DNA from 3 places in the Citrobacter amalonaticus genome. Region 3 is predicted to be linked to each of the others. Evidence: riboswitches for the same ligand, from Rfam matches in the RefSeq annotation. Region 3 holds a riboswitch; each other region holds the start of a gene.
What was found. Region 3 has a riboswitch for thiamine pyrophosphate ahead of thiB (thiamine ABC transporter substrate binding subunit). Riboswitches for the same ligand answer to the same signal wherever they lie in the genome.
Positions count from the first base shown of each region.

Region 1: another riboswitch for thiamine pyrophosphate. It lies ahead of thiM (hydroxyethylthiazole kinase); the one in region 3 lies ahead of thiB (thiamine ABC transporter substrate binding subunit).
Region 2: another riboswitch for thiamine pyrophosphate. It lies ahead of thiC (phosphomethylpyrimidine synthase ThiC); the one in region 3 lies ahead of thiB (thiamine ABC transporter substrate binding subunit).

Region 1 is NZ_CP014015.2:138,624-141,897, forward strand. It holds gene AL479_RS00670 (GntR family transcriptional regulator) at 1-322, opposite strand, end outside; gene thiD (bifunctional hydroxymethylpyrimidine kinase/phosphomethylpyrimidine kinase) at 364-1,164, opposite strand; gene thiM (hydroxyethylthiazole kinase) at 1,161-1,949, opposite strand; TPP riboswitch at 1,981-2,078, opposite strand; gene AL479_RS00685 (hypothetical protein) at 2,183-2,791, opposite strand; gene AL479_RS00690 (hypothetical protein) at 2,788-3,222, opposite strand.
Region 2 is NZ_CP014015.2:1,535,804-1,539,077, forward strand. It holds gene nudC (NAD(+) diphosphatase) at 1-428, opposite strand, end outside; gene AL479_RS07375 (Rsd/AlgQ family anti-sigma factor) at 526-1,014, shown strand; TPP riboswitch at 1,065-1,174, shown strand; gene thiC (phosphomethylpyrimidine synthase ThiC) at 1,260-3,161, shown strand; gene thiE (thiamine phosphate synthase) at 3,161-3,274, shown strand, end outside.
Region 3 is NZ_CP014015.2:2,769,541-2,772,814, forward strand. It holds gene thiP (thiamine/thiamine pyrophosphate ABC transporter permease ThiP) at 1-303, opposite strand, end outside; gene thiB (thiamine ABC transporter substrate binding subunit) at 279-1,262, opposite strand; TPP riboswitch at 1,295-1,506, opposite strand; gene sgrR (HTH-type transcriptional regulator SgrR) at 1,540-3,195, opposite strand.

The sequences.
Region 1 (3,274 bases), 2.3 Mb from region 3:
GCAGAACCACCTGTTGAGAAAACCCACGCGCCTCTTTGAGCGAATATTCAAAGATGTTGTTGATCTGCGTGCCGTAGCCGCGCGCACGCGTCACCACGCCCTCTTCTTCCAGCGCCTGCATCGCTTTGCGCACCGTGATGCGCGAGACACCCGTTAACTGACTGAGATCGCGCTCGCCGGGCAAGATGTTGCCATGCGCAAGCGCACCACTGCGCACGGCATTTTTCACCGTCTCGGCAAACTTGATATACAGCGGGGTATTGTCCACCGCTGAAATACGTTCGTTCAGTTGCGCGATAAGTTGAGTATGCGCTTGTTCCATGAGTCTTTTTCCTGACAGCCAGTCTGCTGCCAGTATATACGCTACCAATACGCGTGGAAATGATGAACCGGCCCAATGCCGTGCCCGACTTCCAGCGTGTCGGCCTGCGCCAGCGCCGCCGACAGCCAGATTTTAGCCTCCTGCACCGCCCCGGCCCAGTCACGATGGCGTGGACGCAGCGCGGCCAGCGCCGCAGAGAGCGTACATCCGGTGCCGTGCGTGTTTTTGGTCATCACCCGCGGTGCGGTAAAGCGCTGTTCACCGGTCGCCGTAAAGAGCCAGTCAGGACTTTGCTCATCGTCCAGATGACCGCCTTTCATCAGCACCGCGCCACAGCCCATCGCCAGCAGCGCCCGCCCCTGTTCCAGCATCTCCTTTTCCGTTCGCGCGTGCGGGCAATCCAGCAGCGCCGCCGCTTCAGGCAGGTTGGGCGTAATCAACGAAACCCGTGGCAACAGCCGCCTGCGCAATGTCTCAACGGCGGAAGGCGACAACAACGGATCGCCGCTTTTCGCCAGCATGACCGTGTCCAGTACCACATTCTGCACCTGATGGCGTTCCAGTCGCTCCGCTACCGCCTCGACGATATCGGTTTCCGCCAGCATGCCGATTTTGGTGGTATCGATGCGCACATCACTGAATACCGAATCGAGCTGGGCGGCGACAAAATCCGGTTCAATGCGATACACCGACTGCACGCCACGCGTATTCTGCGCCACCAGCGCGGTAATTACCGCACAGCCGTAAGCGCCGAGCGCCGAGAAGGTTTTCAGATCGGCCTGAATGCCGGCGCCGCCGCTGGGGTCGGTGCCAGCAATGGTCAGTGCGTTAATCCGTTTCATGCTGTGACCTCCGTATCCAGGGCGTAGAGCGCGTCGAGAAACGCCGGGACAAAACTGCCCGGTCCGTGACAGATTTTGCTGGCGCGCTGCCCTGCCAGTTTCATCCATCCACAGGCGGATGCGATGTTTTCGATCCGGCTTCCAGGTAGCGCGCAGCTGGCGGCGACCACGGCAGAAAGCGCACAGCCGGTGCCCACGACTTTCGTCATCAGCGGATCGCCGCCGGTGACGCTCAGAGTGCGCTCGCCGTCGGTGATGTAATCCACTTCGCCAGTAACGACCACAACAGCGCCGGTCTGGCGTGCCAGAATCTGCGCCGCCGGCAGAGCCGCTGCAACCGGATCGGTGGCGTCCACTCCGCGCCCCCCCGCGCTTTCGCCGGCTAACGCCAGGATCTCAGAGGCGTTACCGCGAATGGCTGCCGGTGTTAAGGCAAGGAGTTCAAGGCAGAAACGGCGACGATATTCAAGCGCGCCTACGGCGACTGGGTCCAGCGTCCAGGGGGTTTTGGCGCTGTTCGCCTGCTCAACCGCCGCCCGCATCGCATGCGCACGCGGTTGTGTCAGCGTACCGACGTTGATGAGCAACGCGCTGGCAAGGGCTGCAAACTGGCGAGCTTCTTCAGGCTCAATCACCATCGCCGGAGAAGCCCCCAGCGCCAGTAGCGTATTAGCAGTAAAACTCTGTACGACATCGTTGGTCATACAATGTGTTAACGGAGAGAGAATGCGAAAATCTTGTAAGGTACGAACCGCATGTTCGCGGCTGTGCAGGTCAGGCTGCATGGTTACGCTCCTGCCCGCGCGAAGAAGGGACACGAGCAGTGTCTGACTTCCCTACGCTGGCATTATCCAGATCAGGTGGTACGGGTATTTCTCAGCCCTTCGTGAAAAGGGGCACCCCGAGTCATTAACGAAATTTTTCTGCGTGACGAGTTAAGTCACCCGCGTGATGATACCCTCACCGGCCCGATTTGTAACCCTTTCGCTACTCTGCATTTGCCTTTTCAGCCTGAACATTAATAGTGAAAACCGCCACCCGCACGGCCGCCGCCAATATGATCGCCGCCGCCTAAGCCATGCGCGCTATGTGAATTCGCCGCATTATTGCTACCATTTCCAGTGCCATGCTCTGCGTGACTGGCCCCTGCAGAACGAGAATTTCCGCCTTTAACTGTCGGGCCAAATGCACTATTAAAAGCAACCGCTACCTGCGCATGCTTTGGCAACGATCCCGCAGGCACCAGACCATGCGATGTTTGCACCAGTGCTGTTGGTTTCAGACTCCCTGCAGCCACATTAATCGTATTTTTCCCCGTGCCAATGGCACCAATTACATTAGCTTTGGCCATCGCTTCGTCGTGGGCTTTTATCGCGTTAGCAAGATCATCCTCTGCCGCCTTTAAATTCGAGAAGGCCTGCGACTGAAATGCGCCTGCGCGATTTGACGCATCTGCCCAACTTGACACACTCCCTTTACCATAATTCGCTTGCGCGGCGGCGACATCTCCTTTTGCCGCGTCAACCATTCGTTGGGCATGAGCAACGGCTTGTTGTGCCTCCGCAATCTCAGAAGCACCTGCAGAAAAGGACGTCAGCAGAATAAGTCCTAAAAGCGTATTTCTCATTTCGCCCACCCCAGCATCTGACGCTGATCGTTCAGCACGGCTAACCGCCCGTTGGTATACACGACAAAATAATGTAAACCTTGCTGATAGATTGTCGCTTTTTCCGCTTTCTCATCGACGGCGGCCGGAACACCATCAATATCTAACCCTGTACTCACCTTTTTAATTTCCATGCCTTCAAAGTGATATACCGTTTTTTTCTTTGCCGCCTGAGCATGTTGCTTTACCGCTTTACGCGCATTGGCATATGCGTTTTGCTCCGCGTTATTGATCATCATCTGTTGATGAGACTGTTCAACCTGATAACAGACATCACGACTCACGCCTTTGGCTTCGCAGCGTGCGAGGCGCTGTTCTTCCGATACACAGCCAGACAAAATACTGCTCGCAAGGAGCATATAAACGATTTTTTTCACACTTAACATGTTCATCACTGCCATCACCATCATTAATTAACAAAATAATATAAACCTGCCTGAACAG
Region 2 (3,274 bases), 1.2 Mb from region 3:
AGCAGGATCGAATCCTCACGGCGAATGGCGACGATAATGCAGGGGGCGATTTGCGGATAGTAACGTTCCCGGCAGTGGGTACAGAGCATCGCCCACTCGGTTTTACTCGGCTGCATCGGGTGCCCGCAGTAGCCGCAGAACTTATGCGATCGATAAAACTCCGCCAGTTGCACACCGCGACCCGCCAGTTGAAACAGCCCCGCATCCTGATCGAGCACCTGACGAACCGATCCCATCTCGTGACGCCGATGCTGTAGCACCAGCCAGACTGGCTCCCCTTCCCACTCTCCGATTTGCAGCGCTGGCTGCCCGACAAGATCGAAATTTGCCGCGTCGCCGTGTGGCAATTCGCCATGAGGCAACCATAATTTTTGCTCATGGCTGACGATCCACCAGCCGTGATCTAATTTTTCAATAATACGATCCATAGCTCTTGCACTACCTTTGCTTCACTGGCATGTTGATAACATTATTTTTACAATTCCTGCGTGAGCAGTTTTTAAATCTACACTTGCGGAGTCAATCATGCTAAACCAGCTGGAAGACCTGACAGAGCGCGTCAGAGGAAGTAACAAACTGGTTGATCGCTGGCTACATATACGTAAGCATCTGCTCGTGGCTTACTACAATCTGGTTGGCATTAAGCCTGGCAAAGAATCGTACATGCGGCTGAATGAAAAAGCGCTGGATGATTTTTGTCAGAGCCTGGTCGACTACCTTTCCACCGGACACTTCAGTATTTATGAACGTATTCTGCATAAATTGGAAGGTAACGGGCAGCTTTTAAAAGCGACAAAAATTTGGCCGCTACTGGAAGCTAACACACAACGCATCATGGACTACTATGACTCCAGCCTGGAAACGGCGATTGATCACGATAACTGCCTGGAGTTTCAACAGGTTTTATCCGATCTCGGCGAAGCGCTGGAAGCCCGATTTGCGCTGGAAGATAAGCTGATCATGCTGGTCTTTGACGCCATGCATGACAATGCGGTCATTAAACGTCCTGCTTGAGTTCGGCGCACATAACGCGTAATTTACCCCTATTGCCTCTTATCAGAGGTTACATCTTGTCGGAGTGCCTGGTGTGAAAACACCGGCTGAGACCGTTAATTCGGGATCCGCGGAACCTGATCAGGTTAAAACCTGCGAAGGGAACAAGAGTAATTCTGCTTTATGCGTAAGCCTTAACGGGCGGCGCACACCTATTACTCCTCCGTCGTCTGACAAGCCATCTCCTTACTTTTTTGGAATGAGCTATGTCTGCAACTACCCCTAAATTGTCCCGCCGCGAACAGCGCGCGCAAGCACAACACTTTATCGATACGCTGGAAGGCACCGCTTTCCCGAACTCCAGACGCATCTACATCACCGGCTCGACGAGCGATATCCGCATTCCGATGCGAGAGATCCAGCTTAGCCCGACGCTCATCGGCGGCAGCAAAGCGGAGCCGCAGTTTGAAGAAAACGAAGCGATTCCGGTGTACGACACGTCCGGTCCCTACGGCGATCCCGAGGTGGCGATCAACGTTCAGCAGGGTCTGGCGAAGCTGCGCCAACCGTGGATTGACGCCCGTCACGACAGCGAGGTGCTGACCGATCGGAGCTCAGCATACACCAAAGCACGCCTGGCCGACGACGGTCTGGACGAGCTGCGCTTCACCGGCTTGCTGACGCCAAAACGCGCCAAAGCGGGTAAATGCGTGACTCAGTTGCACTACGCCCGCCAGGGGATCGTCACCCCGGAAATGGAATTTATCGCCATTCGTGAAAACATGGGCCGTGAACGCATCTGCAGTGAAGTGTTACGCCAGCAGCATCCGGGCGAAGGATTTGGCGCACGCCTGCCGGAGAACATCACGCCGGAATTTGTGCGTGATGAAGTGGCCGCCGGACGGGCGATCATCCCTGCCAACATCAACCACCCGGAATCTGAGCCCATGATTATTGGCCGTAACTTCCTGGTAAAAGTGAATGCCAACATCGGTAATTCCGCCGTCACCTCCTCCATTGAAGAAGAAGTGGAGAAACTGGTGTGGTCAACGCGCTGGGGAGCGGACACCGTAATGGACCTCTCCACCGGTCGCTATATTCACGAAACCCGTGAGTGGATCCTGCGTAACAGTCCGGTGCCGATCGGCACCGTACCGATCTACCAGGCGCTGGAGAAGGTCAACGGGATCGCCGAAGATCTGACCTGGGAAGCCTTCCGCGATACGCTGCTGGAGCAGGCCGAACAGGGGGTGGACTACTTCACCATCCATGCCGGGGTGCTGCTGCGCTATGTGCCGATGACCGCGAAACGTCTGACAGGGATTGTCTCGCGCGGGGGATCCATTATGGCGAAATGGTGTCTCTCTCATCACAAAGAGAACTTCCTCTACCAGCACTTCCGCGAGATTTGTGAAATCTGCGCCGCCTATGACGTATCGCTGTCGCTTGGCGATGGCCTGCGTCCGGGTTCCCTTCAGGACGCCAACGACGAGGCGCAATTCTCGGAGCTGCATACGCTGGGGGAACTGACGAAGATCGCCTGGGAATACGATGTGCAGGTGATGATTGAAGGCCCGGGCCACGTGCCGATGCAGATGATCCGTCGCAATATGACCGAAGAGCTGGAGCACTGTCACGAAGCGCCATTCTACACCTTAGGCCCACTAACCACCGATATCGCACCGGGTTACGACCATTTTACCTCAGGGATTGGCGCGGCGATGATCGGCTGGTTTGGCTGCGCGATGCTCTGCTACGTCACGCCGAAAGAGCACCTCGGGCTGCCGAACAAAGAAGATGTCAAACAGGGGCTGATTACCTACAAGATTGCCGCCCATGCCGCCGACCTGGCGAAAGGGCATCCGGGGGCGCAAATCCGTGATAACGCGATGTCGAAAGCGCGCTTTGAATTCCGCTGGGAAGACCAGTTTAATCTGGCGCTCGACCCGTTCACCGCCCGCGCCTACCACGACGAAACCCTGCCCCAGGAATCCGGCAAAGTGGCGCACTTCTGCTCCATGTGCGGCCCGAAATTCTGCTCAATGAAAATCAGCCAGGAGGTTCGTGACTACGCCGCCGCCCAGACGATCGAAGTGGGAATGGCAGATATGTCAGAAAACTTCCGCGCCAAAGGCGGAGAAATCTACCTCAAACGGGAGAAAGCCTGATGGTTCAACCTGATTTCCCGACAGTTCCTTTTCGCCTGGGCCTCTATCCGGTTGTCGACAGCGTGGCGTGGATCGCGCGTCTGCTCGACGCTGGCGTGCAGACGCTTCAGCTG
Region 3 (3,274 bases):
GATCAGCGTCATGGCGCACAGGCGCAGCAGGGCCAGACGCCCCGGAAAGCGGCGTCGGTACAACGCGCGGGCAAGGAAGATGGCTGGAACGACAGAAAGCACCGCTGACAGGAAGGCCTGCCAGAAGGAAAAACGCACCACGTGCCACAGGTAGCTGTCCTGCCACAGCGAGGACCACGCCGCCTGCGGCGCGTTGAACCACAATGCCAGAAAAGCGGCCAGCGCCACCGCCACCATCAACGTGGCGGCACAAAGGCCTGGGATCAGCCAGCCGGCAATTAACGGCTGACGGCGCGTTGCCATTCGCTAATCCATGCCTGGCGCTGTGCCGCCACTTCCGCTGACGTGAATTCCAGGGTCGTTGCGGGTTTCGTCAGTTGTTCGAATCCGGCAGGCAGGGTGACATTCGCCACCGGATACATCCAGTTGCCGGTCGGGATAGCATTCTGAAACGCAGGCGAAACCATAAATTTGAGGAATTTTTCCGCCAGTTCAGGCTGCTTACTGGCTGCGGTACGCGCGGCGACCTCCACCTGCAGGTAATGGCCTTCACTAAAGTTGGCCGCCACGTAGTTCTCTTTTTTCTCTTCGATGATGTGATACGCCGGAGAGGTGGTGTAGCTCAGCACCAGATCGCTTTCACCTTTCAGGAACAGGCCATAAGCTTCGCTCCAGCCTTTGGTGACGGTGACGGTTTTTGCCGCCAGTTTTTGCCACGCCTGCGGCGTTTTATCGCCATACACTTTCTGCATCCACAGCATCAGCCCAAGTCCTGGCGTGCTGGTGCGCGGATCCTGATAAATCACCCGCCATTTCTGATCGCTCTCGACCAGTTCCTTCAGGCTCTTCGGTGGGTTTTTCAGTTTGTTTTTGTCATACACAAAAGCGAAGTAGCCGTAATCAAACGGGACGAAGGTGTCATTCTTCCAGCCGCCAGGAACATTGACCGCCTCGCTGGCGACACCGCTTTTCGCGAACAGTTGGGTTTGCGTCGCCGCTTCCAGCAGGTTGTTATCCAGCCCCAGCACCACGTCGGCCTTGCTGTTTTTCCCTTCCATCCGCAGGCGGTTGAGGAGTGAAACGCCATCTTCCAGCGCTACCAGTTTCAGCTCGCAGTTGCAGTCGGCTTCAAAAGCTTTTTTCACCGCCGGGCCAGGGCCCCAGTCTGCGGCGAACGAGTCGTAGGTGTAGACGGTAAGAACGGGTTTTGCGAAGGCAGGCGCTGCGCACAGGAGTAAAAGGGGAAGACATTTTTTCAACACTTTGCACCTCAAAAGATGGGTGGCAAAGGATTTTGAGCGGTAGCCTCAAATCCCTTCGCCGGCGTTATCCGGATCAGGTTCGACGGGTATTTTCTCAGCCCATACACTTCATCATTCAGGCAGCCTCTGAGTTCGCTCACCCCAGTCACATAGTGTTCTATGCTCCTGGGGATTCACTCGCTTGCCGCTTTGATGCAGCTTGAATGATTTTGTGTATGTTTAATTAGCACCCCGTTGAGAACGGCGTTAGTGTAGTGATTTTGCCGCGTTGCGGCAATCAGGGATCCGGCGGGGCAAACCACGCGGATTTAAAGTCGAACCAGCCGAGGGTGTTCATGCGCAAGCCGCGCATACTGCGCTGGCCCTGAATAATCAGCCAGTGGTGGATCAGCGGGACAATCGCTTTGCTGGCAAGCAGTTGCTGACACCACACGGCCAGATTCATTTCGCCGGTGCGCCAGCGCGCGGCATCGGCTTCCCAGTCCAGCGGAATACAGTGCTGTAACAGCGGGACTTCACACAGGTGCGCGAACAAAGAGAAGTCGAGCGGCAGGGTGAAGTTGGCGCTGTTAAGCCAGATGTCGCTTTCAATTTCCCCGGCATGCCATTGATCGTAGTCGATCTCCTGAATCTCTAGCTTCACCTGATGTTCAGCCAGGAGCTGACTCATGATCTGTGCAATCACCTGGTGTTCTATGTGTTCGTGATAATAGGTCAGCGTGAGCGTCTCCAGCCCGGCGGGTTTCTCGCCGTGGCCCGGCCGCGCATGATGCCAGCGCGGCAGCAGGCCATAGGCCGGGAACCAGTGGCGCTGATACTGTTCATCGGCATAGTAAAGCAGGTTGCTTGGTGACAGTATGCGGCTGACCCACTCCCGGACCGCCTGATTGGCGCCGCGATGGGTACGGGCGTCGAACAGCAGGTAATAGCACCCCTCTTCCAGACGGCTTTCGATGGCTTTTTCGTCGTCAGTGGGACCTTTCAGCGTCAGACCGCCGTTCGGCTCATCGCCGATATCCGGCAGTACCCAGACGTTCACTTCATCAATCAGGGCCCGAAAGCCGAAGAAATCGTCAAAAGCATGGATTTTTAACTGGTTGCGCGTATTCCGTATCACCGCGTACGGGCCGGTGCCAATCGGATGGCTGGAAAAATTGCTCAGGGTTTCCCATTCGCGCGGCAGGATCATCGCCGGGACCTGACCCAGCAGCCACGGCAGCCAGCGATCGGGTTGCGAAAGATGAATGTCCAGCGTCCAGGGCGTTGGCGAGACGATCTCGCTGATGTGCGAATAGAGCGGTAAGGCGTTAATGCGCGTTAGTGACGACACCACATCGTCCATTTCCAGTTCACGCCCGTGGTGAAAATGGATCCCTGGACGCAGGAAAAAGCGCCAGTGCAGGGGAGAAATTTGTTGCCAGTGGTGGGCAATGTCGGCTTCCAGTTCCCCATTTTCCTCATTTACGCGAGTCAGGGCGCTGAAGATTTGGCGGGCAATGTGGGTTTCTGAGCGACGTAATGCGCTGCCTGGCAGCAGATTTTGCATCGGGCGGTAGTAAAGTACGCGCAGGATGTGACGGCCCTGACGGAAGCTGCGGCCCAGATGGGAAACCAGCATCTGCCGCACGGCCGTTTTGTCGCCGACCAGTTGCACCAGTTGATCGATGCGATCCTGCTCCAGCAGATCTTCCGCACGCTGCTGCTGGAGCGCCAGTCCGGTATACAGAAAGGTCAGGCGTGAACGTTTTCCGCGTCCCACTTCCGCCTCCCACGTCAGCCAGCCGCGCTCCTGCATGGTATTGAGCAGCGTGCGCATATGACGGCGCGAGCAGCTCAGCAGATCCGCCAGTTCGTTGAGCGTGGTGTCCTGCGTTTTGCCGTCGCAGCATTGCCACAAGCGGATGAACTGTTGTTGCAGACGGCCAGAAGACATAAAAGGGGAACTCCTGCGGAAAACTCAGCAATTTTATTATCCCTATATTAGGCCAATAATACATTCCGATGAAGCACTA